4 regions of the Streptomyces sp. NPDC059201 genome follow, and region 2 is predicted to be linked to each of the others. Evidence: riboswitches for the same ligand, from Rfam matches in the RefSeq annotation. Region 2 holds a riboswitch; each other region holds the start of a gene.
The links. A riboswitch is a leader RNA that binds a small molecule or an ion and turns the genes downstream of it on or off. The one in region 2 is predicted to bind cyclic di-AMP.
Positions count from the first base shown of each region.

Region 1 (5,221 bases), on a different contig from region 2:
TCGCGGTGCTCGGTCTGGGCGCGCAGGGCGGCGAGGAGATCGTGCTCGCCTCGGAGGCCGAGGGTGCCGAGGCCGCGCTGGAGCGCCTCGCCAAGCTCGTCGCCGAGGGTCTCGACGAGCTCCCCGAGACGGTCTGACGGTCTGACCCAGCGGGTCGATCCACGCTCTTCCCGGACGGCCGTGTCCCCGGAACTCCCGGCGGACACGGCCGTCCGGCATTTCCGGATCCAGGCATTTCCAGAGCCAGGCAATTCCATTTCCTGGCAGCACGAAAGACGCCCCGGAATTGCTATTCTTTGTATACGGCGCCCGTGTTAATTCCGGACGCTCGCCGTGTTGACGGCATGTTGCGAAACCCTCACACGGCCCCGCTCCGGCCTTTTCAGCCGGTGCAGCGGAAGCGTGTGCTCGGCGTGCAGGGCGGTCAGCGCGCGGGCCCGCTCGGCGTCCCCGCGCGCGATGGCGTCGACGATCGCCCCGTGCTCCGCCCAGGCGTCGACGGGCCGGTCCGGCTGGTCGACCGCGTACATCCAGGCGATCTTGTGGCGCAGTTGGGTGAGGAGGGCGGCGAGCGCCGGGCTCCCCGACGCCTGCGCGAGCGTCTCGTGGAACCAGCCGCCGAGCGCCCGCAGATCCTCGCCCTGCCCCCGGCGGGCCCGCTCCTGCCCCAGCCTGACCAGGCCGCGCAGCACCTTGAGGTGGGCGTCGGTGCGCCGCTGGGCGGCCCGGGCGGCGCCGAGCGGTTCGAGCAGCGCGCGTACGTCGAGGAGGTCGGCGGCCTCCTGGTCGGTGGGTTCGGCGACCTGCGCGCCCGCGTGCCGGCGGCTGACGACGAAGCCCTCGGACTCCAGGGTGCGCAGCGCCTCGCGGACCGGGACGCGGGAGACGCCGTAGCGGCGGGCGAGCTGGTCCTCCGTCAGCCGGCTGCCACGCTCGAAGATCCCCGAGACGATGTCGTCCCGGATCGCCGTGCATACCGATTGCGCGGGAACCCGCATGTCCGACCTCCGCTTTCACTCCGCGCGCACCGAATTCGAGCGGCGCTGTTTCCGCGACTCTATTGCAGTGCGCCGGAAATTCCGATGCCCCCTCGGAATTCGTCCGGTTCGCGGCAGCGACAGCACCTGCCCCGGGGGTGACGAAAAGGCCCCGGCTCGTGGGAGCCGGGGCCGTTTCGGGGTGGGGTGACGGGTCAGAGGCTGACGCCGCGGGCGCGGAGGTACGCGACGGGGCTGATGTCGGAGCCGTAGTCGGCGCTGGTCCGGGCCTCGAAGTGGAGGTGCGGGCCGGTCGAGTTGCCGGTCGAGCCGGAGATGCCTATCTGCTCGCCGGGCTCGACGGACTGCCCGACGTAGACGCCGATGGACGACAGGTGGCCGTACTGGGTGTACGTGCCGTCGTTCATCCGGATCACGATGTTGTTGCCGTACGCGCCGCCCCAGCCGGCCTCGACGACGGTGCCGGAGCCGACCGAGACGACCGAGCTGCCGTAGGCGGCGTGGAAGTCGACGCCGGAGTGGCTGCCGGAGGACCAGAGGGAACCGCCGGTCTTGTAGCCGGTGGAGACGTACGAGCCGGAGACCGGGAGGTTGAAGGAGGCGAGGCGGCGGCGCTCGGCCTCGCGGGCGGCGCGCTCCTTCTCCTCGCGGATCTCCTGCGCGCGGGCCTCGGCCTTGCGCTTCGCCTCGGCGCGCGCCTTGGCCCGGGCCTCGGCCTCGGCGGCCTCCTGCTCCTGGGCGGCGGCCTGGGCGCTGATCTGGTCGGCGATGGACTCGTCGGCGATCACCTGAGTGAGGCCGGTGTCCTCGGCGGAACGGTTGTCCGTGTCGGCGGCGAGCGCCGGGGAGGCGAGGGTGCCGACGACGCCGGTGGTCGCGAGGGCGGCCACGCCGGCGAAGCCGGCGCTGCGGCGAGCCAGTCGGCTCGCACCACGGTGCTTCCCGGTGGCACGGGTGAACGCCAAGACGGTTCCTTTCCTTCCTTCTCGCCTACCGGGTTAGCTGACGGGTTCGGAGCAGGAAGGTCTCCTACGGACCCCTCCGCGCGGCGAAGGCGTCCGATTCACCCCAGGGACTGAGTGGGTCCCCGGCTCCCCAGGCTCGCGCCTGACGGGGACTCGGCGATGGCTGTCCGGGTGCCGCGGGTGCGGCGCGTGCGTCGGGTCGGACAGCCGGGTCGACGCTAGGCCGGACGGATGTCGATCGCCAAACAGACACGCCCATTTGTAAGACATGCCACAGGGCATACGATCACCCTTGTCTCATAACGGATAAAGCGGAGGTCTCCGACGCAACTTCGCATCGGAGACCTCCGCCGGGAGCCGACGGCGGGTCAGCTCACCACGGTCACCTCGCCGATGCCGAGGGCCCGGACGGGCTCCTCGATCTGCGCGGCGTCGCCCACCAGGACGGTGACGAGCCGGTCCACCGGGAAGGCGCTGACGACGGCGGCCGTGGCCTCGACCGTGCCGGTCTCGGCGAGCCGGGCGTACAACCGCGCCTGGTAGTCGTCCGGGAGGTGCTGCTCGACCTGGTCGGACAGGGTCGCGGCGACCGACGCGGCCGTCTCGTACTTGAGCGGGGCCACGCCCACCAGGTTCTGCACGGCGATGTCCCGCTCGGCGTCGGTGAGACCGCCCTCGGCGAGGGTGCGGAGCACCTTCCACAGGTCGTCGAGGGCCGGACCGGTGTTGGGGGTGTCGACCGAGCCGCTGATGGCGAGCATCGAGGCGCCGTGCCCCTCGCCGTCCGAGCGGAGCACCTGCCCGAAGGAGCGCACGCCGTACGTGTACCCCTTCTCCTCGCGCAGGACGGCGTCCAGACGAGACGTCAGGGTGCCGCCGAGGCAGTAGACGCCGAGGACCTGCGCGGCCCAGACGGCGTCGTGGCGGTCCGGACCGATCCGGCCGATGAGCAGCTGGGTCTGGACGGCCCCGGGGCGGTCGACGATGACGACCCGTCCGGTGTCGTCGGCGGTGATCGGCGGCATCGGGCGCGGCGCGGCCGGCTTGCCCGCCCAGCCGCCGAGGGTCTCGGCGAGGACCTTGTCGAGGTCGACGCCGGTGAGGTCGCCGACGACGACCGCGGTGGCGGCGGCGGGCCGCACGTACCCGTCGTAGAAGGCGCGGACGGCGGCGGCGTCGATGACCTCCACCGTCTCCTTGGTGCCCTGGCGCGGCCGGGACATGCGGGCGGTGGCCGGGAACAGCTCCTTGTAGAGCTGCTTGGCCGCGCGCCGGCTGGGGTTGGCGGCCTCGTGCGGGATCTCGTCGAGCCGGTTGTCCACCAGGCGCTTGACCTCGTCCGGGTCGAAGGCCGGGGAGATCAGGGCCTCGGCGACGAGCCCGAGCGCCTTGTGGAGCCGGGAGACCGGCACCTCCAGGGAGACCCGGACGCCGGGGTGGTCCGCGTGCGCGTCGAGCGTGGCGCCGCAGCGCTCCAGCTCGGCCGCGAACTCCTCGGCGCCGCGCTCGGTGGTCCCCTCGGAGAGGGCGCGCGCCATGATGGTGGCGACGCCGTCGAGCCCCTCGGGCTCGGCGTCCAGCGGCGCGTCCACGAAGATCTCGACGGCGACGACCTGCTGGCCGGGGCGGTGGCAGCGCAGCACCGTCAGCCCGTTGTCGAGCGCACCGCGCTCGGGGGCCGGGAAGGCCCACGGCCTGGCCACCCCCGCCTGCGGCTGCGGGTGGAAATCCATACTGGTCAGAGACACGGCGGCATCGGTCACTTGTCCGCTCCCTCTTCCTCGTCGCTGTCGCTGTCCTCGGTCTCCACCGGCTCGTAGACCAGCACCGCGCGGTTGTCGGGGCGCAGTCGGGCCGCGGCCACCTCGCGCACCTCCTCGGCGGTGACGGCGAGGACGCGGTCGACCGCGGTCAGCGCCAGCTGGGGGTCGCCGAACAGCACGGCGAAGCGGCACAGTTCGTCGGCGCGGCCGGCCACCGTGCCGAGCCGGTCGAGCCATTCGCGCTCCAGCTGGGCCTGGGCGCGCTCCATCTCCTCGGCGGTCGGGCCCTCGGCGGCGAAGCGGGCGAGCTCCTCGTCGACGGCCGTCTCGATGGCGGGGACCTCGACGCCGCCGGAGGTCTTGACGTCCAGCCAGCCGAGGGAGGGGGCGCCGGCGAGCCGGAGCAGGCCGAAGCCGGCGGCGACGGCGGTGCGGTCGCGGCGGACCAGCCGGTTGTGCAGGCGGGAGGACTCGCCGCCGCCGAGCACGGTGAGGGCGAGGTCGGCGGCGTCGCACGCGCGCGTGCCGTCCTCCGGGAGCCGGTAGGCGGCCATCAGGGCGCGGGCCGGGACGTCCTCGACGAGGACCTCGCGCAGCTGCCCGCCGATGACCTCCGGAAGGGCGCCGTCGCGCGGGGCGGGCTTGCCGTCGTGGCCGGGGATGGAGCCGAAGTACTTCTCGACCCAGGCGAGCGTCTGCTCCGGGTCGATGTCGCCGACGACCGACAGGACCGCGTTGTTGGGCGCGTAGTAGGTGCGGAAGAAGCTCCGCGCGTCCTCCAGGGTGGCCGCGTCCAGGTCCGCCATCGAGCCGATGGGGGTGTGGTGGTACGGGTGGCCCTCGGGGTACGCGAGCGCGGTGAGCTTCTCGAAGGCGGTGCCGTACGGCACGTTGTCGTACCGCTGGCGGCGCTCGTTCTTCACGACGTCGCGCTGGTTCTCCATCGACTCGTCGTCGAGCGCGGCGAGCAGCGAGCCCATGCGGTCGGCCTCCAGCCAGAGCGCGAGCTCCAGCTGGTGGGTGGGCATGGTCTCGAAGTAGTTGGTGCGCTCGAAGCTGGTCGTGCCGTTGAGCGAACCGCCGGCGCCCTGGACGAGCTCGAAGTGCCCGTTGCCGTGCACCTGCTGGGAACCCTGGAACATCAGGTGCTCGAAGAGGTGGGCGAGGCCCGTGCGGCCCTCGACCTCGTGGCGCGAGCCGACGTCGTACCAGAGGCATACCGCGGCGACCGGGGTCAGGTGGTCCTCGGAGAGGACCACCCGCAGGCCGTTCGCCAGCCGGTGCTCGGTCGCTGTCAGGCCGCCGGAGCCGGCCTCGGCCGTGGCCGTGTGACCCATGGGCATGTACGTCCCTTCGATCGCGATCTGGAAAAGTCCTGCCACTGTATGCAAGCGCGCCGACACCTGGCGAAGTTCCCGGCCCCCTCGGATGTCCCTCGTCCGGGTCGCGGTCCACGTTGTCGGTGGCACGGTCCACAATGGTCCGCGTCAGATCA
Region 1 is NZ_JBHZBB010000005.1:117,662-122,882, reverse strand. Features, by position in the region: gene ACFXMG_RS18675 (HPr family phosphocarrier protein) at 1-137, shown strand, start outside; gene ACFXMG_RS18670 (GntR family transcriptional regulator) at 315-998, opposite strand; gene ACFXMG_RS18665 (M23 family metallopeptidase) at 1,193-1,963, opposite strand; cyclic di-AMP (ydaO/yuaA leader) riboswitch at 1,971-2,132, opposite strand; gene ACFXMG_RS18660 (M16 family metallopeptidase) at 2,332-3,696, opposite strand; gene ACFXMG_RS18655 (M16 family metallopeptidase) at 3,723-5,069, opposite strand.
Region 1: it holds a riboswitch for cyclic di-AMP, as region 2 does, so the genes downstream of both, ACFXMG_RS18665 (M23 family metallopeptidase) here and ACFXMG_RS35530 (M23 family metallopeptidase) in region 2, are expected to answer to the same signal.

Region 2 (5,221 bases):
ACAACCCCTACAAGGGTTAGCCCTCCGGCGTCTCCACTGTCTCGGACGCGGCCGTCAGACGGGCCAGTTCGGCCTCCGTCAGCGTCAGGTCCGCCACCGCGACCAGGGCGGGGAGCTGCTCGACCGTGCGGGCCGAGGCGATCGGCGCGGCGACCGTGGGGCGGGAGGCGAGCCAGGCGAGGGCGACGGTCGCGGGCTCGGCGCCGTGGGCCTCGGCGACCTCGTCGAGGGCGGCGAGCACGGCCTGACCGCGCGCGGTCTCGGCGAGCTCGGAGGCGCGGTAGGCGCGGACGCTCTCGACGGTCCGGCCCGGCCGGTACTTGCCGGTGAGGAACCCGGCGGCGAGACCGTAGTACGGGACGGCGGCGAGACCCGTGTCGGCGGCCGTGTCGAGGAGCGCGCCTTCGTACTTCTCGCGGGACACGAGGTTGTACTCGGGCTGGAGCGCCACGTACCGGGCGAGCCCCTCGGCCTCGGCGAAGTCGAGGGAGGCCCGCAGCCGCTCGGGGGAGATGTTGGACGCGGCGACGGCACGCACCTTGCCGTCCCTCACGAGCTGGTCGAGGGCGGTGACGATCTCCTCCACCGGCACGGACTCGTCGTCGAAGTGCGTGTAGTACAGATCGATGTAGTCGGTGCCGAGGCGGCGCAGGGACTCCTCCGCGCCGGCCTTGATGGTGGTGGCGCTCAGGCCCTTGAGGCGGGAATGGGCGCCGACCTTGGTGGCGACGACGAGGTCGGAGCGGTTGCCCCGGGCGGTCAGCCAGCGGCCGATGATCGTCTCGGACTCCCCGCCCTCGTTGCCCTCGACCCACTCGGAATAGGCATCGGCGGTATCCACGAAATTGCCGCCCGCGGCCGCGTAGGCGTCGAGGACGGCGAAGGACTGCGCCTCGTCGGCACTCCAGCCGAAGACGTTGCCGCCGAGGGCGAGCGGGAAGACGTGCAGGTCGGAGGTGCCCAGCGGGCGCAGAGGTGAGGTCATGCAGAACTCAACTCCGTGCGCCGCCGGGCATATTCCGATCGGGGAGCCTGATCCCCGACCGGAAGGCTCATGGCCGTCCCTCAGATCGACAGGCCCTTGGAGCGCAGCCACTCCGCCGGGTCGATGCCCGAGCCGTCGGGGGTGTGGACCTCCAGGTGGAGGTGGGGGCCGGTCACGTTGCCGGTGGCGCCGACGCGGCCGATGGTCTCGCCCGTGGTGACGGTCTGGCCCGCGCCGACGGTCATCGAGGAGAGGTGGCAGTACCAGACCTCGGTGCCGTCCTCCAGCTCCAGGACGATCCGGTAGCCGTACGAGCCGGACCAGCCGGCCGACTTGATCGTGCCGCCGTGCACCGCCTTCAGCGGGGTGCCGGTGGGCGCGGCGAAGTCGAGGCCGGTGTGGTAGCCGGAGGACCACATCGAGCCGGACTGCATGTAGGTGGAGGTGAGCGTGTACGACGAGAGCGGCATGGAGTAGCTGGCGGCCAGCTTGGCGAGCCGCTCGGCCTCCGCCTTCTCGGCGGCGATGCGCTCGGCCTCGGCCTTCTCGGCAGCGATCCGCTCCGCCTCCGCCTTGGCCTTCGCCTCGGCCTCGGCCTTCGCGGCGGCGTCCGCCTTGGCCTTGGCGTCCGCCGCGGCCTTCTCGGCGGCGGCCTTCTCGGCGGCCTGCTTCTCAGCGTCGACGGCGGCCTGCTGCTGCTGTTCGGCCTGCTGGAGGATGCGGGCGCGCAGGGCCTCGCCGGCGTCGGCGGTGGAGGCGGTGCGCTCCACGGTGGCGGTGCCGGTGCCGCCGCCCGTCCCGGCGCCGGTCCCCGTGCCGAAACCGGCGGTGGTCGCGGTGTCGGCCGGGGCGTTGTACGTGATCGAGGTCAGCGGCTTCGCGGCGGCGCCGCCCGCGGCGACCGGCGCGGAGTCCCGTACCTGGGAGGTCTCCTCGTCGCCGCCCGGGAGGAGGTCGCCGACGCCCGGAAGGTCGTGGGCGTCCGGCAGACCCAGGTCGGGCAGGTCGGGCAGGTCCGGGAGCGATATCGCGACCGGGGGCTTCTCCTGCGCGGTGGCGAGGCCGCCCGCGCCGACGGCGGCGATGACGCCGACGCCGAGGACGGTGGAGGAGCGGGCGAAGTTGGAGCGCTGCTTCACGACCCGGTGGCGGCCGCCGGCGCGGCTCTCGGCGCGCAGGGAGCCCTCGGTCGGGTTCCATTCCCCGGGCGCCGGGGTGAAGGAGGCGGTGTCGTACGCGACCGGCGCGGAGCCCGCCGGGTCGTCCGCTCCGACGGCACCCGGGCCGCCGAAGGGTTCGAAGGGGGCTCCGGGTACGGGGGTGTTGGACGCCACGGAGGCGCGCTCCTTTCCTTCCTTCTCGCCTACCGGGTTAGCTGACGGGTTCGGAGCAGGAAGGTCTCCTACGGGCGTGTTCGCACGGGGGATGTGCGAGGGGCCCGATTCACCCCAAGGGTTGGTTCCCCGGTTCCCTTACGGGATTCGGCGCGTGCGCACGGAGCCGTCTCTTGCGACGGCTGGGACGACCGCGCTGCGTTATCGAACGTTAATAGACACGGCGGTCCGATTCCAAGCCGTTCCCCTTGATCATTCATTGAATTGACAGGGATTCGCCCGAGTTGACCCCCCTTCAGTGAAGGACCGTCAAACCCTCGGAATCTGATGTTGTGTCAATTGTTATCGCTGTGACACCCCCCGACCACGGACGGTGAGTACCGCCTCTCGGGGGCCTCTCAGGGCCTCTCAGGGGTCTCAGCGGTACGACGGGCCGGGTGGAACCACCGGCATCGTCCGGCGCCGCTCCGGCGCCCCGGTCGCCGGGCGGCTCACCGCGAGCAGCGCCATGTCGTCCGTCGAACCGCCGCCCGTGTGCCGCCGCACGTCGTCCACGAGCGCGTCGAGCAGCTCCTCGGGCCCGGGGAAGACCGCCCCGGCGAGCCGGGCCGCCGGGTCGTAGAAGACGCCGTCCGCGTCCCGCGCCTCCGACAGGCCGTCCGTGTAGAACAGCAGCGTCGCGCCCGGCGGGTACGGCCGCTCGTCGGCCCGGTCCGGCCAGACCGACAGCTCCCCCATCCCGAGCGGCAGCGCCGGTTCCGCCGGCTCGGCCGGCTCCAGGTGCCCGTCCCCGTGCAGCAGGAGCGGCGGCGGATGCCCCCGGTTCACGATCCGTACGACCCCGCCCTCGCGCGGGATCTCGGCGATCACCGCCGTCGTGAACCCCTCGAAGGCGTCCAGACCCTCGCGCCGGGTCCCCTCGCGCGTGAGGGCCCGTTCGAGCCGCGCCGCCACCCCCTCCAGGGTCGCCTCCTGCTCGGCCGCCTCCCGGAACGCGCCGATGACGACGGCGACCGCCTCCACCGCGTCCATCCCCTTGCCCCGTACGTCCCCGACCACCAGCCGCACCCCGTAGGGGGTGTCCTGCACCGCGAACAGGTCGCCGCCGATGAACGCGTCCGCCTGCGCCGCCTCGTACCGGGCCGCGCACTGGAGCCCCGCGATCCGCTCCGCCGGCATCGGGAGCACCGCCCGCTGCGCGGCCTCCGCGATCACCCGCGCCGAGGCGAGCCGCTCGCCGCTGCGCCGCACCACCAGGTTGATCAGCATCGCGAGCGCCGAGACGGTCACCACCGTCAGGGTCTCGGTGAGCGAGGGCACGTCGGAGAGCGTGTCGTTGTACGCGTGCAGCCCGACCGAGGCGAGGATCGCCGCCAGCCCGGTCAGCAGGGTCGTGAGCCGGGAGAAGAACGGGGCGGCGACCAGCGGGGCGGCGGAGAAGAGCGGCGCGGCGGTGTACGAGGGCGGGGTGGACAGGTCGAAGACCGCCCCGCCCACGATGATCAGCGGCGGCAGCGCCCGCAGGAACCTGCGGGTGCCCCCGTAGGGGACGGGCAGGACCGGCAGCGGCTCGCGCCCGTACGGCCCCTTGGGACCTGATCCCTTTGCCCCCTTGGGACCCGGTCTCCTGGGACCTGATCCCTTGGCCCCGTTGAGACCCGGCCCCTTGGGCGCGGCGGAGCGGGCGATACGACCGCGGGTGTCCTCGCCCCGCCGCCCACCGCCCGCCGCTCCCCGAGGCTGCGCCACCTGAGTACTCCTGACCGGTCGGGGCCCGCCACCGGGCCGTGCGCCCCGGGCCGGGACCCGCGACCGCACATCCTCCAGGTTCCCCGCCCGAACGCCGCCCGGCGACCGGCGGGCGTCCGACCGGCGTACGCGCGCGTGCCCGGGGCCGTACGGCGGACTGGGCCAGGTCCCGTACGGCGTACCGGGGCAGGCCCCGTACGACATACCCGGCCAGGCCCCCGTACGGCGTACCCGGCCAGACCCCCGTACGACATACCCGGCCAGACCCCCGTACGACATACCCGGCCAGGCCCCCGTACGGCGTACCCGGACAGGTCCCCTACTCCGTCCGCCCACTCCGTCCGGCTACTCCGTCCGCAGGCGCCCGCCCCTCCCCAGCCACGCGACCGCCGCCGCGCAGGTCAGGCCGACCGCGCAGAGGGCCAGCCAGGGGGCGGCCGTCCAGCCCGTGACGTCGAGCAGGGCGCCCGTGCCGAGGTTTCCGAGCGTGATGCCGATTCCGCAGACGGTGTTGTAGAGCCCGTAGTGGGTGGCCACCCAGCGGCCCCGGGAGAGGGCGACGACGGTGTCCATCTCGTACGGGTAGAGCACCGCGTTCGCCACCGCGAGGACCGCCGCGCACAGCAGCAGCGCCGGGGCGCCCCGGCCGAGGACCGCCGGGAGCAGGAAGGCGCCGCCCATCAGCGCGAGGCCGAGGACGAGGCTCCGCTCGCGGGAGAGCCGGGCCGCGCACCAGGCGGTGATCCGCAGCTGCCCGGCGAGCGCGACGAGCGCGGAGACGACGAAGAGCGCGGTCGTCACGCCCGTGCCGCCCGCCGCGAGCGGCAGCGCCAGATAGACCTGGAAGGAGAGCACGTACGAGCCGGTCATGGCGAGCGAGAAGAGCCAGAAGACGCGGTTGCCGAGGACGGTACGGAACTGGCCCCGGGCCCCGCCCTCCTCCGGCTCCGGCCGCCCGCCGCCCGCCGAGACGGGCAGGTGCCGCAGCTGGACCAGGGTCAGCCCGAGGAAGAGCAGGGCCGCGGCCACGCACGTCAGCCGGAACGAGACCCCGGTGAGCGCCACCCCGACGAGCGGGCCGAGCAGGATGCCCGCCTGGTAGTACGCGTTGAACAGCGCGAACGCCTCCACCCGGCGCTCCTCCCCCGCCTCC
Region 2 is NZ_JBHZBB010000015.1:150,281-155,501, reverse strand. Features, by position in the region: gene ACFXMG_RS35540 (PrsW family intramembrane metalloprotease) at 1-20, shown strand, start outside; gene ACFXMG_RS35535 (aldo/keto reductase) at 17-985, opposite strand; gene ACFXMG_RS35530 (M23 family metallopeptidase) at 1,066-2,319, opposite strand; cyclic di-AMP (ydaO/yuaA leader) riboswitch at 2,331-2,482, opposite strand; gene ACFXMG_RS35525 (PP2C family protein-serine/threonine phosphatase) at 2,737-4,068, opposite strand; gene ACFXMG_RS35520 (MFS transporter) at 4,414-5,221, opposite strand, start outside.

Region 3 (5,221 bases), on a different contig from region 2:
GGCCGCAGCGCCGGGCGGACGTGGAGGCGGCGCTCGGCCGGATCCGGGACGCCGGGGTGCCGGTGCTGAACATCGACCTCATCTACGGCATCGACGGGCAGACCGAGGAGTCCTGGCGGTACTCGCTGGACGCGGCGCTCGCGTGGCGGCCCGAGGAGCTGTACCTCTACCCGCTGTACGTGCGCCCGCTGACCGGCCTCGGCCGCTCGGGCCCCGCCGAGTCGGACCGGGCGTGGGACGAGCGGCGGCTGCGGCTCTACCGGCTCGGCCGGGACCACCTCCTCGCGCACGGCTACGAGCAGGTGTCGATGCGGATGTTCCGCCGGGCCGGGGCGGCCCCGTCCGGTCCGGACGACCACGCCTGCCAGACGGACGGCATGATCGGCCTGGGCTGCGGCGCCCGCTCGTACACCGCGTCGCTGCACTACTCCTTCGACTACGCGGTCGACATGCGGGAGATCCGGTCGATCATCGACGCCTACACGGAGACCGGGGACTTCTCCCGGGCGCAGGTCGGCCGGTGGGTGGACGGGGCGGAGGCGCGCCGCCGCCATCTCCTCCAGTCGCTGCTCCAGGCGGAGGGCATGGAGCTCGCCGGGTACGAGAAGCGGTTCGGGTCCCCGGCGTACGAGGACTTCCGTACGGAGCTCGACCGGTTCGCGGCCCTCGGCTGGCTGGACGGGGCGGCGCCGGACGGGCTGCTCAGGCTGTCGGCGGAGGGGCTCGCGTACTCGGACGGGCTCGGTCCCGAGCTGTTCTCCCCCGCCGTACGGGCCGCGATGGCCGCGTACGAGCCGAAGTAGGGGCCGGCCGTGGACCTGACGCTGCTGTACCGGGGGCCGCTCGCCTCCTGCGACTACGACTGCCCGTACTGCCCCTTCGCCAAGCGGCGGGACAGCCCGGAGACGCTGCGGGCGGACCGGGCGGCCCTGGAACGCTTCACCGGCTGGGCCGCCGGGCAGACCGGGGACCGGCTGCGGATCCTCTTCACCCCGTGGGGCGAGGGCCTGGTCCGCTCCTGGTACCGGCGGGCGATGGTCGAGCTGTCGCGGCTGCCGCACGTGGAGCGGGTGGCGATCCAGACCAATCTGAGCTGCCGGACCGCGTGGCTGGACGAGGCCGACCTCGGGTCGCTGGCCCTGTGGTGCACGTACCACCCCGGCCAGACCCCGTACGACCGCTTCCTCGGCAAGGCGCTCGACCTGGCGGCCCGGGGCGTCCGGTTCAGCGTGGGCGTCGTGGGCCTGCCCGAGCACCACGCGGAGGCGCTGCGGCTGCGGGCCGCGCTGCCCGGCCACGTCTACCTGTGGGTGAACGCCGCCGAGGGGCACACGTACACCGACGCGGAGGCGGCGGCCTGGTCGGAGATCGACCCGCTCTTCGGCTACAGCCGGCATCCGCACCGCTCGGCGGGGCTGCCCTGCCGGACCGGCGAGTCGGTGGTGTCGGTGGACGGGGAGGGGACGGTGCGGCGCTGCCACTTCGTCAGGGCCGAGCTGGGCAACCTGTACGACGGCTCGTACCGTGCCGCGCTGCGGCCGCGCGCCTGCCCCCTCGCCATCTGCGACTGCCACATCGGGTACGTCCACCTGGAGACGCTGCCGCTGTACGACGTCTTCGCCGGCGGGGTCCTGGAGCGGATCCCCGCCGGCCGTCCGGGAGCTACAGGGGCATGAGGTCGGGGCGCTTGGCCTCGACGTGGTCCCCTGAGCTCTCGCCGCGCAGCCGTCGGCCGATCCACGGCACCAGGTACTCGCGCGCCCAGAGGATGTCGTCGCGGCGGACCTCCAGCGGACCGCGGACGGGCAGCGGCGGCCACGCCTGGTCCGGGTCGGCCGGCACCGGCAGGCCGAGGACCTGGGCGGCGCGCAGCGCGACCCGGGTGTGGCCCTCGGGCGAGAGGTGCAGCCGGTCGTCGTCCCAGGCGCGCCGGTCCTGGACCGAGCGCAGCGACCACAGGTCGAGGACCGGGCAGTCGTAGCGGTCGGCGATGGCGCGGACATGGGCCGTGTACGTGGCGATCTTGCCGCGCAGGTGCTTGAGGACCGGCACGTCGCGGGTGTCGAAGCCGGTGGTCACCATGACGGTGCCGACGGCGGAGGTGAGGTCCCGCACGGCCCGCTCGAAGCGCTCGGCGACGTCGTCGGGGTCGGTGCCGGGGCGGATGATGTCGTTGCCGCCCGCGCAGAAGGTGACCAGGTCGGGGGCGAGCTCCTTCGCCCGGGGGACCTGTTCGGCCACGATCTGGTCGAGGAGGCGGCCGCGGACCGCCAGGTTCGCGTAGCGGAAGCCCTCGTGGTCCGGAAGCTGGTCGGCGAGGAGCACCGCGAAGCGGTCCGCCCAGCCGACGAACGTCCCGTCGGGACCCGGGTCCCCGACGCCCTCCGTGAAGCTGTCACCGATCGCCGCGTACGACCCGAAGGACCCGAACGTGTTCTCGTCTGTTGCTCTCGAATCGTCTGCCACGGAAGCACATCCTTCCTTTTCGGATGTGACCTACGCGACCGTAAGGAGGGGTTGACGGCGGGTGATATATGCCACCGATAAAGAGTTTGCCAAGCCGGAATAGGGCGAAGGCCCGGCACCAGGGGTGCCGGGCCTTCGTGTGGCCGTGGGGCCGGACGGGTCAGATCGACACGCCGTGCTGGCGCAGGTAGGCCAGCGGGTCGATGTCCGCGCCGTAGCTCGGCGAGGTGCGGATCTCGAAGTGCAGGTGCGGGCCGGTCGAGTTGCCGGTGGAGCCGGAGAGACCGATCTGCTGGCCGCCGCTCACGGACTGGCCGGAGGAGACGGAGAGGGAGGAGAGGTGGGCGTACTGCGAGTAGTTGCCGTCGGCGTGCTGGATGACGACCTCGTTGCCGTAGGCGCCGCTCCAGCCGGCGGAGACGACCGTGCCGGCGCCGACGGCGCGGACGGTGGTGCCGGAGGAGGCGATGAAGTCGGCACCGGTGTGGTAGCCGGAGGACCACATGGAGCCGGAGGCGCGGTAGGGGGTGGAGACGCCGCCGCCGGCGACGGGGGCGACCCAGCCGGAGGAGGTGGACTGCGCGGCGGCCGGGGCGGCGGCGCGCTCGGTGGAGCGCGAGGCGCGGGTCTGCTCGCCGGAGGACTGGGTCTTCTGGGCGGCCTTGCGCTCGGCCTTCGGAGCGGCCTTCGGGGCGGCCTTGGCGGCGGCCTTGGGCGCGGACTGCGCGGCGGCGGGCTTCGGGGCGGCGGCCTTGGCGGGGTTCTTGGCGCCGAGGGTGAGCTTCATGCCCGGCAGGATCAGGGAGGGGTTCCCGCCGACGACCTGGCGGTTGTCGGAGTAGAGCTTCTGCCAGCCGCCGGCGACGTTCTGCTCGGCGGCGATCTTCGACAGGTAGTCGCCGGCGACGACGGAGTACGTCTTCGGGGCGGCGGCCTGGGCGGCCGGCGCGGCGGCGGCCTGGGTGTGGACGTGCGCGGCGGCGCTCACCACGGCGCTGGAGACGGCGGCCGGGGCGGCCTGCTCGGCGGCGTGGGCGCCGGTGGCGCCGAGGAGCGGCAGGGCGACGACGGCGCCACCGGTGCCGGCGGCGACGAGGCCACGGGTGATGAGGGTGGACTTCTGGCGGCGGTGCTTACCCTTCACGGGCATGGCGAATTCCTCTCCGGCGCCTGCGAGGTGAGCTGTCGGGTTCGGACTGGAGATGCCCGGCCGCGTTTCTCACGCGGCTTCACCCCTAGCCGTCCTGCGTCGCGGGACCGGCGTACTTCCTTGGGTCCCCCGCTCCTGCCACGCGATGGGATGGGGTCGAATTCCGGGCGGTGGCAGGATTCGGCGGTCCGACCGGATTGACGGCGACGCTAGACGAGCGGGGTCGGCGCGAACAAGCCACGGAATTCGACGGGCATTCCGGGACGATCTTCGGGCCCGGAATTCCGGTCACCCTCCGTCGATGACGGTCCCTCGATTCCCTTTTCAGGGAGGGTGATTGATCCGGGCGGTCGGCCACGATCCGTCACTTCTATGACCCTGCTCACGCGCCGCATTCCATCTCCCCCGCAACCAGGGCGCGTTACCGCAAGACCCTCCAATACGGACAGATCGCCCATTACCGACCAGGGGGGTGCGCCAGGCCCTGCGCGCCGGGATGATTGCGGGGGGAACCGATCTCGTCCCGGTCCCGCTGACGCCTACCCCCAGGAGCATCCGTGACGCAGCAGTCGCCGCAGGTCCACCCCCTCGAACCCGGCGAGCCCGAGCTCGCCGAGGTCCGCAACTTCCGGGACGTGGGCGGCCTGCCGACCACGGACGGGCGGGCCGTCCGGCCCGGCGCCCTCTTCCGCAGCGGTCACCTCGCCGACGCCACCGAGTCCGACGCGGCCTTCCTCTCCGACCTCGGGCTGCACACGATCTTCGACTTCCGCAACGCCGCCGACGCCAAGGTGGAGGGGCCCGACGTCGAGCTCCCGGGCGTACGGAACGTGAACATACCCCTGAGCGACCCGGCCGACGGCAAGGAGTTCTGGCGGATGGTCCGCGAGGGCGACCTCGGCACGCTGCGGAACCTGCTGGGCGACGGCAAGGCGGCGGACCGGATGACGTCCTCGTACCGCCGGATGATCGTGGAGCGGACCGCCGAGCACAGCCGGGTCCTGCACTCCCTCGCCGAGGAGTCCGTCCCGGCCCTGATGCACTGCGCGGCCGGCAAGGACCGCGCCGGGCTCTCGATCGCGATCACCCTGCTCGCGCTGGGCGTGGAGCGCGAGGCCATCGAGGCCGACTACGTGAAGTCCGACGCGCCGCACCGCCGCTACAAGGTGCGCCGCAGCTCCACCGCCCGGGACGCGATGGCGCCCGAGGTGATGGAGCTGCTGAGCCCGCTCTTCGACGCGCGGGTGGAGTACCTGAGGGCCGCCTTCGAGACGATCGACGCGACCTGGGGCTCCGTCGACACCTACCTCGCGGAGGGCCTGAAGCTCGCGCCCGAGACCCTGGCGCGCCTGCGGGAGCGGCTGCTCACGGCGGCGTGAGTGCCAGCGGGCCCGGAAACCGCTACTGCGCGACGACTACTGGTTCTGCCCGCCGAGCATGAAGAGCAGGTAGAGGAAACCGGCGAAGAGGTGACCGGCGATCAGGTAGGCGAAGAGGCGGAGCACCAGCCCCTTGGGGAACTTCCCCTCGCCGCGCTCTTCGCCGGTGCCCGGGGCGGAATGTGCTGACTTGTCGGACATGTCGACCAACCTTCGGAGGCTCAGC
Region 3 is NZ_JBHZBB010000011.1:250,647-255,867, reverse strand. Features, by position in the region: gene ACFXMG_RS30885 (STM4012 family radical SAM protein) at 1-803, shown strand, start outside; gene ACFXMG_RS30880 (STM4011 family radical SAM protein) at 813-1,676, shown strand; gene ACFXMG_RS30875 (SGNH/GDSL hydrolase family protein) at 1,663-2,466, opposite strand; gene ACFXMG_RS30870 (peptidoglycan DD-metalloendopeptidase family protein) at 2,627-3,616, opposite strand; cyclic di-AMP (ydaO/yuaA leader) riboswitch at 3,621-3,784, opposite strand; gene ACFXMG_RS30865 (tyrosine-protein phosphatase) at 4,174-4,995, shown strand; gene ACFXMG_RS30860 (DUF6126 family protein) at 5,032-5,196, opposite strand; gene ACFXMG_RS30855 (helix-turn-helix domain-containing protein) at 5,217-5,221, opposite strand, start outside.
Region 3: it holds a riboswitch for cyclic di-AMP, as region 2 does, so the genes downstream of both, ACFXMG_RS30870 (peptidoglycan DD-metalloendopeptidase family protein) here and ACFXMG_RS35530 (M23 family metallopeptidase) in region 2, are expected to answer to the same signal.

Region 4 (5,221 bases), on a different contig from region 2:
TCCGGTTCGTTTCGCCGGACCTCGCCCGTGCCGTCGGAACCCTGATCGCGTCGCCGTGCCGGGCGCGTGCAGGCGGATCTCGGCCCGTGCCGTCGACACCCTGCCCACGGCGGGCCTCAGCCCGTGTTGCCGGGCGCCCGTGTCAGCGGATCCGCTCGTGCCGTCGGACCCGGACCGGCGGCGGATCCGGCCCGTTTCGTCGAGCCCTGCCCATGCTGGCGGGCCCGGCCCGCGCCGCCGGAACCGGGCCTGTACCGAACAGGCCCGCCCGTGCTGCCGCGCCCGGCCCTGTGCCGTGGGAAACCTGCCTGTGTCGGCGGGCTCCGGTTCGTTTCGCCGGACCTCGCCCGTGCCGTCGGAACCCTGATCGCGTCGCCGTGCCGGGCCCGTGCAGGCGGATCCCGGCCCGTGCCGCCTGCCCCGCCCACGGCGGCGGGCCCCAGCCCGTGTTGCCAGGCCCCGGCCCGTGCCAGCGGATCCGCTCGTGTTGTTGGACTCGGACCGGTGGCGGATCCGGCCCGCTTCGTCGGGTCCTGCCCATGCTGGCGGGCCCCGCACGCGCCGCCGGAACCAGACCCGTCCGTGCTGCCGAGCCCGGTCCTTTGCCGTCAGAACCCCGCCCGTCCCGCCACCCCCCTCCCTCCCCGTGGTGGGACCCTGGAAGTACCGGCTGGGGCGGGTGGGGTTGTTGTGTGTGGGGGGTGAGTGGGAAGGCGGCTGTTATGTATTTCGCCGATCGGGTGGATGCGGGGCGGCAGCTGGCGGCTCGGCTTGGGCATCTCAAGGGGCGGGATGTTGTGGTGTTGGGGCTGCCTCGGGGTGGGGTGCCGGTGGCGGCGGAGGTGGCTGAGGCGTTGGACGCGCCGTTGGACATCTGTCTGGTGCGGAAGCTGGGGGTGCCCAGTCGGCCCGAGCTGGCCATGGGGGCCATCGGGGAGGGGGGAGTAAGGGTCGTCAATGAGCAGATCTTGTGGGACGCGGGGGTGGGTGCGCGGGATCTGGCGGCGGTCGAGGAGCGGGAGCGGGCGGTGATGGCCGAGCGGGCCCGGCTCTATCGGGGCAGCCGTCGGCCGGTGCCGCTGGAGGGGCGGACGGTGGTCGTCGTCGACGACGGGCTCGCGACCGGTGCGACCGCGCTGGCCGCCTGCCGGGTGGTACGGGCCGGGGGCGCCGCCCGGATAGTGCTCGCGGTACCGGTGGCGCCGTACGGGTGGACGGCGCGGCTCGGCGGCGAGGCCGACGAGACGGTCGCCGTGCGCGCCCCGCAGGGGTTCGCGGCGGTCGGGCAGTTCTACCGGGAGTTCGACCAGACGCCGGACGCCGAGGTGGTGGCCCGGCTCGACCGGAGCCGGGCGGCGCGTGATCCGGTCGTCCGGCACACCGCCGTGCGGATCCCGGGCGGCGAACCGGTGCTGTCCGGTGATCTGGCGGTGCCCGACGGGGCCGCTGGGCTGGTCCTCTTCGCGCACGGCAGTGGCAGCAGCCGGCACAGTCCGCGGAACCGCGAGGTCGCCTCCGCCTTGAACCGGGCGGGGCTCGGGACTCTCCTCTTCGACCTGCTCACCGAGGCCGAGGCGACCGACCGTTCACGGGTCTTCGACACCCCGCTGCTCGCCGAGCGGCTGGGCCGCGCCGCCGCCTGGGCGGCCGGGACGCCCGGTATCGAACGTCTGCCGCGCGGCTACTTCGGGGCGAGTACGGGTGCGGCCGCCGCGCTGTGGGCGGCGGCGGACCCGGGCGACGACGTGGCCGCCGTGGTGTCCCGGGGCGGCCGGCCCGACCTGGCGGGGGAGCGTCTCGCCGGGGTCCGGGCCCCGACACTGCTGATCGTCGGCGGGAGCGACGACCTCGTCCTGGACCTCAACCGGCGGGCCGAGGCGCTGCTGCGCTGCGAGAGCCGGCTGGAGGTCGTACCCGGCGCCGGCCACCTCTTCGAGGAGCCGGGGGCCCTGGAGGAGGTGGCGTCGCTGGCGACGGACTGGTTCACCGGCCGCTTCCGTGCGGCCGTGAACGGGCGGGATCAGTAGGGGCCGTTGACGTTGTCGATGGAGCCGTACCGGTCGGCCGCGTAGTTGCTGGCGGCGGTGATGTTCGCGACCGGGTCGTACGGGTCGAGCGAGGTGCCCGGCACGTGGTACGCCGCGAACGTCGGGTCGATGACCTGGAGGAGGCCCTTCGACGGCGTGCCCTTCACGGCGTTGGAGTCCCAGAGGTTGATGGCGCGGGGGTTGCCCGAGGACTCGCGCATGATGTTGCGGTGGATGCCCTCGTACGAGCCGGGGATGCCGTACCGGGCCATCACGTCCAGCGACTCGCGGATCCAGCCGTCGAGGTTGTCGGCGTACTGGGTGGCGGCGATCGGGGCGGCCTGGACGGCGGGGGCCGCGGCGCGGGCGGCGGAGCGGCTCGCCCGTTCGGCGGAACCGCCGGACGCGGGCTTCGCCGCGCTCTTGCGGGCCGTCTGCTGGGGCTTCGGCGCGGCCTTGGCGGAATCCCGACGAATCGTCAGTTCGAGACCGGGGTGAATGAGTGACGGATTGTCACCCACGGTCTTCTTGTTCGCCTGGTAAAGCGACTTCCAGCCGCCCTGAATTCCCTTTCGGTGGGCGATCAGGGAAAGCGAGTCGCCCTTCACCACGGTGTAGGCGCGCGCGGCGGCCGGAGCGGCGGGAACGGCCGCGGGGGCCTGCGCCACGGCGGCGGTCCGCGCGGTGGGAGCCGCGACGGCGGCGGCCGGCGCGAGGGCGGGAGCGGCGGGCTGGGCGCCGGCCGTGGCGGGCACGACCAGCGGCAGGGCGAGGGCGACTCCGCCGGTGCCCGCGAAGGCGAGACCTCGGGTGACGGTACGGCGTCGGGGGCGGCGGTGCTTGCCGTGAGCGGGCATGACGGTTTCCTCTCCGGCGCCTGCGAGGTGAGCTGTCGGGTTCGGACTGGAGATGTCCGGCCGCGCGCACGCGGCTTCACCCCGAGCCGTTCCGGATGGCCGGACCGGCGGTGTGGTGGGTCCCCCGCTCCTGCCGTCGGGTGAAATGGGAGGTCTTTCGGGCGGTGGCAGGATTTGGCGATCCGCTCGAATAGAGGTGACCGTAGGCGAGGAATGCGGCGGGGAACAAGATGGGAATGCGCGAGAAATGGGGAGGTAAAGATCGACCGGCCGGAATTCAAGATCGACGGTTTCGGCGGGCCGGTCGGAATCCCTTGCGGCGCATGGCTCGTGGGGAATCGGACGATGGGTTGCGCCGGGGCGGAGTGAGTCGCGTCACTGGGCGGCGCAATGTCCGAATAGGGAATCTGATGCCTTTTGCGGAGCAATGCGTCGTCATGTCGATAGTCAGAGCCGAGGGTGCCGGTCGGGTGGCATAAGTCGCAAACTGGACAATCAGTCCCAATGATGTAGGAATGTCACTTCCTGTTCTGACGTCCACCGCGCAGCTCGACCCCGACGCCCTCGACCGCGAGGCGGCCCGCCTGTACGAGTCCGCCGCCTGGGAGCGCCTGGTCCCACCCGCCCCCGAAGCCTGGCGGAGCCTGCTCTCCGTCCCCGTCGATCAGCTGGTCGCCGACGCCCTCGACGCGCTGCCTCCGGCCCCGCCTACCGAGCGCCCGCTGCCGGGCAGGATCGGGGCCGTCCTCCCGGACCGGCTGCACGTCTGGCGCCGGGTCGGCCGGGCCGACGTACGGCCCTCCGTCCATCTGGCCTACGCGCGCCGCGTGCTGACCGAGTGGGGCTGGCAGAACACCCCGTACAAGCTGCGTGACGCGCGCGGCGCGCGGTGTCTCTGCGGCGCCCTGCTCGCCGCCCACCGGCTCGGTCACGGCAGCGCGTCCACCATGAACGAGGCCGGCGCCTGGATCATGACCGAGCTGCGGTCGCGGGGGTGGCACGGGCTCATCGGCCCCTGGAACCGCGCCCCGGGCCGCACCGCCGAGGACGCGCTCGCGCTCGTCGACGCCACCATCCACCGCGCCGCCCTCGCCGGCCGCTGAGCGACGGGCGAGGGCGAGGGCGAGGGCCAGAGCCAGCGCGAGGCCCCGCGCGCCCCGCGGTCAGCCCGTGACGCTCGGGGCGCCCGTCTCGATGTGGCCGGTGTACCGGCGCGACCAGGTGCCGTCGATGTCGGCGAGGACCGTGAAGTCGTACCAGCCGTCGTGGTACGCCACCGCGTTGAAGAAGTCCTCGCGCGTGGAGCCGGCGGGGACGGTGTACGTCCACGCGCCGTCCGCGCGGTAGGCGTTGGAGCGGATCGTGAAGGTCACCGGGCCGGCGGAGGTGTTGGTCATCCTGAACCAGATCGCCGTCTTCCCGGTGCCCGGCTCGGTCGCGAAGCGCGCCGCCACCTCGATCGCCTTGCCCGCCTTGGAGGCGTCGCCGATGAAGCGGCGCAGGAAGCGGTTCGGGCCCATCATCGAGATGTCGTACTTCCCCGAGCCCGAGCCGAGCCCGATGTTGAAGTAGTCGGAGGTGGTCGTCCCGGGGTCCACCGTGTACTGCCAGGCGGCGGTGTCCCGGTGCTGGTGCGGGTGGATCGAGAAGTGGGCGGCCCGCCGGGCCTGCGGGCCCTGGTTGGTCAGGGAGAACCAGGCGAGGATCTTGCCCGCGGCGCCGAACTCGAAGCGGTCGAGGTTGCCGTTCGGCTGGTAGGGGGAGCGCCCTGGCCGGGCGGGTGCCGGGCTCCTGGGCGGGCAGCGCGTTGTTCTGCGGCGCGGGGTTCGGGAGCGGGCCGCAGGTGGCCATGCCGATGACCTCCGTCGTCGACGGGAGGCCGCCGGGGACCCCGTACACCGGGTTCGAGAAGTCGAAGACGCCGGTCAGGTCGCCGGTCACCTTCCGCCGCCAGGCGCTGATGTTCGGGCAGGCCGCCGGGGTGCCGAGGGCGCTGGTCCAGGTCTCCAGGAAGCGGAGCACGGAGGTGTGGTCGAAGACCTCCGAGCTGACCCAGCCGCCCCGCGTCCACGGCGACATGACGAGCATCGGGACGCGGAAGCCGAGGCCGATCGGCACGCCGTCGAGGTACTCGCCCGGGGTCCCGGGCGGGGCGACCGGCGGCGGCACGTGGTCGAAGAAGCCGTCGTTCTCGTCGTAGTTGAGGAACATCACCGTCGAGTCGAAGACCTCGGGGTTCGCGGCCAGGGCGCGGTAGACCAGGTCGACGAAGTGGGCGCCGTCGCCGGGAGGGGCGTACGGGTGCTCCGAGAACGCCTCGTTGGCCACCACCCACGA
Region 4 is NZ_JBHZBB010000003.1:689,886-695,106, reverse strand. Features, by position in the region: gene ACFXMG_RS13395 (phosphoribosyltransferase family protein) at 723-2,027, shown strand; gene ACFXMG_RS13390 (transglycosylase SLT domain-containing protein) at 2,021-2,884, opposite strand; cyclic di-AMP (ydaO/yuaA leader) riboswitch at 2,889-3,074, opposite strand; gene ACFXMG_RS13385 (hypothetical protein) at 3,400-3,987, shown strand; partial or broken gene ACFXMG_RS13380 (phosphocholine-specific phospholipase C) at 4,048-5,221, opposite strand, start outside.
Region 4: it holds a riboswitch for cyclic di-AMP, as region 2 does, so the genes downstream of both, ACFXMG_RS13390 (transglycosylase SLT domain-containing protein) here and ACFXMG_RS35530 (M23 family metallopeptidase) in region 2, are expected to answer to the same signal.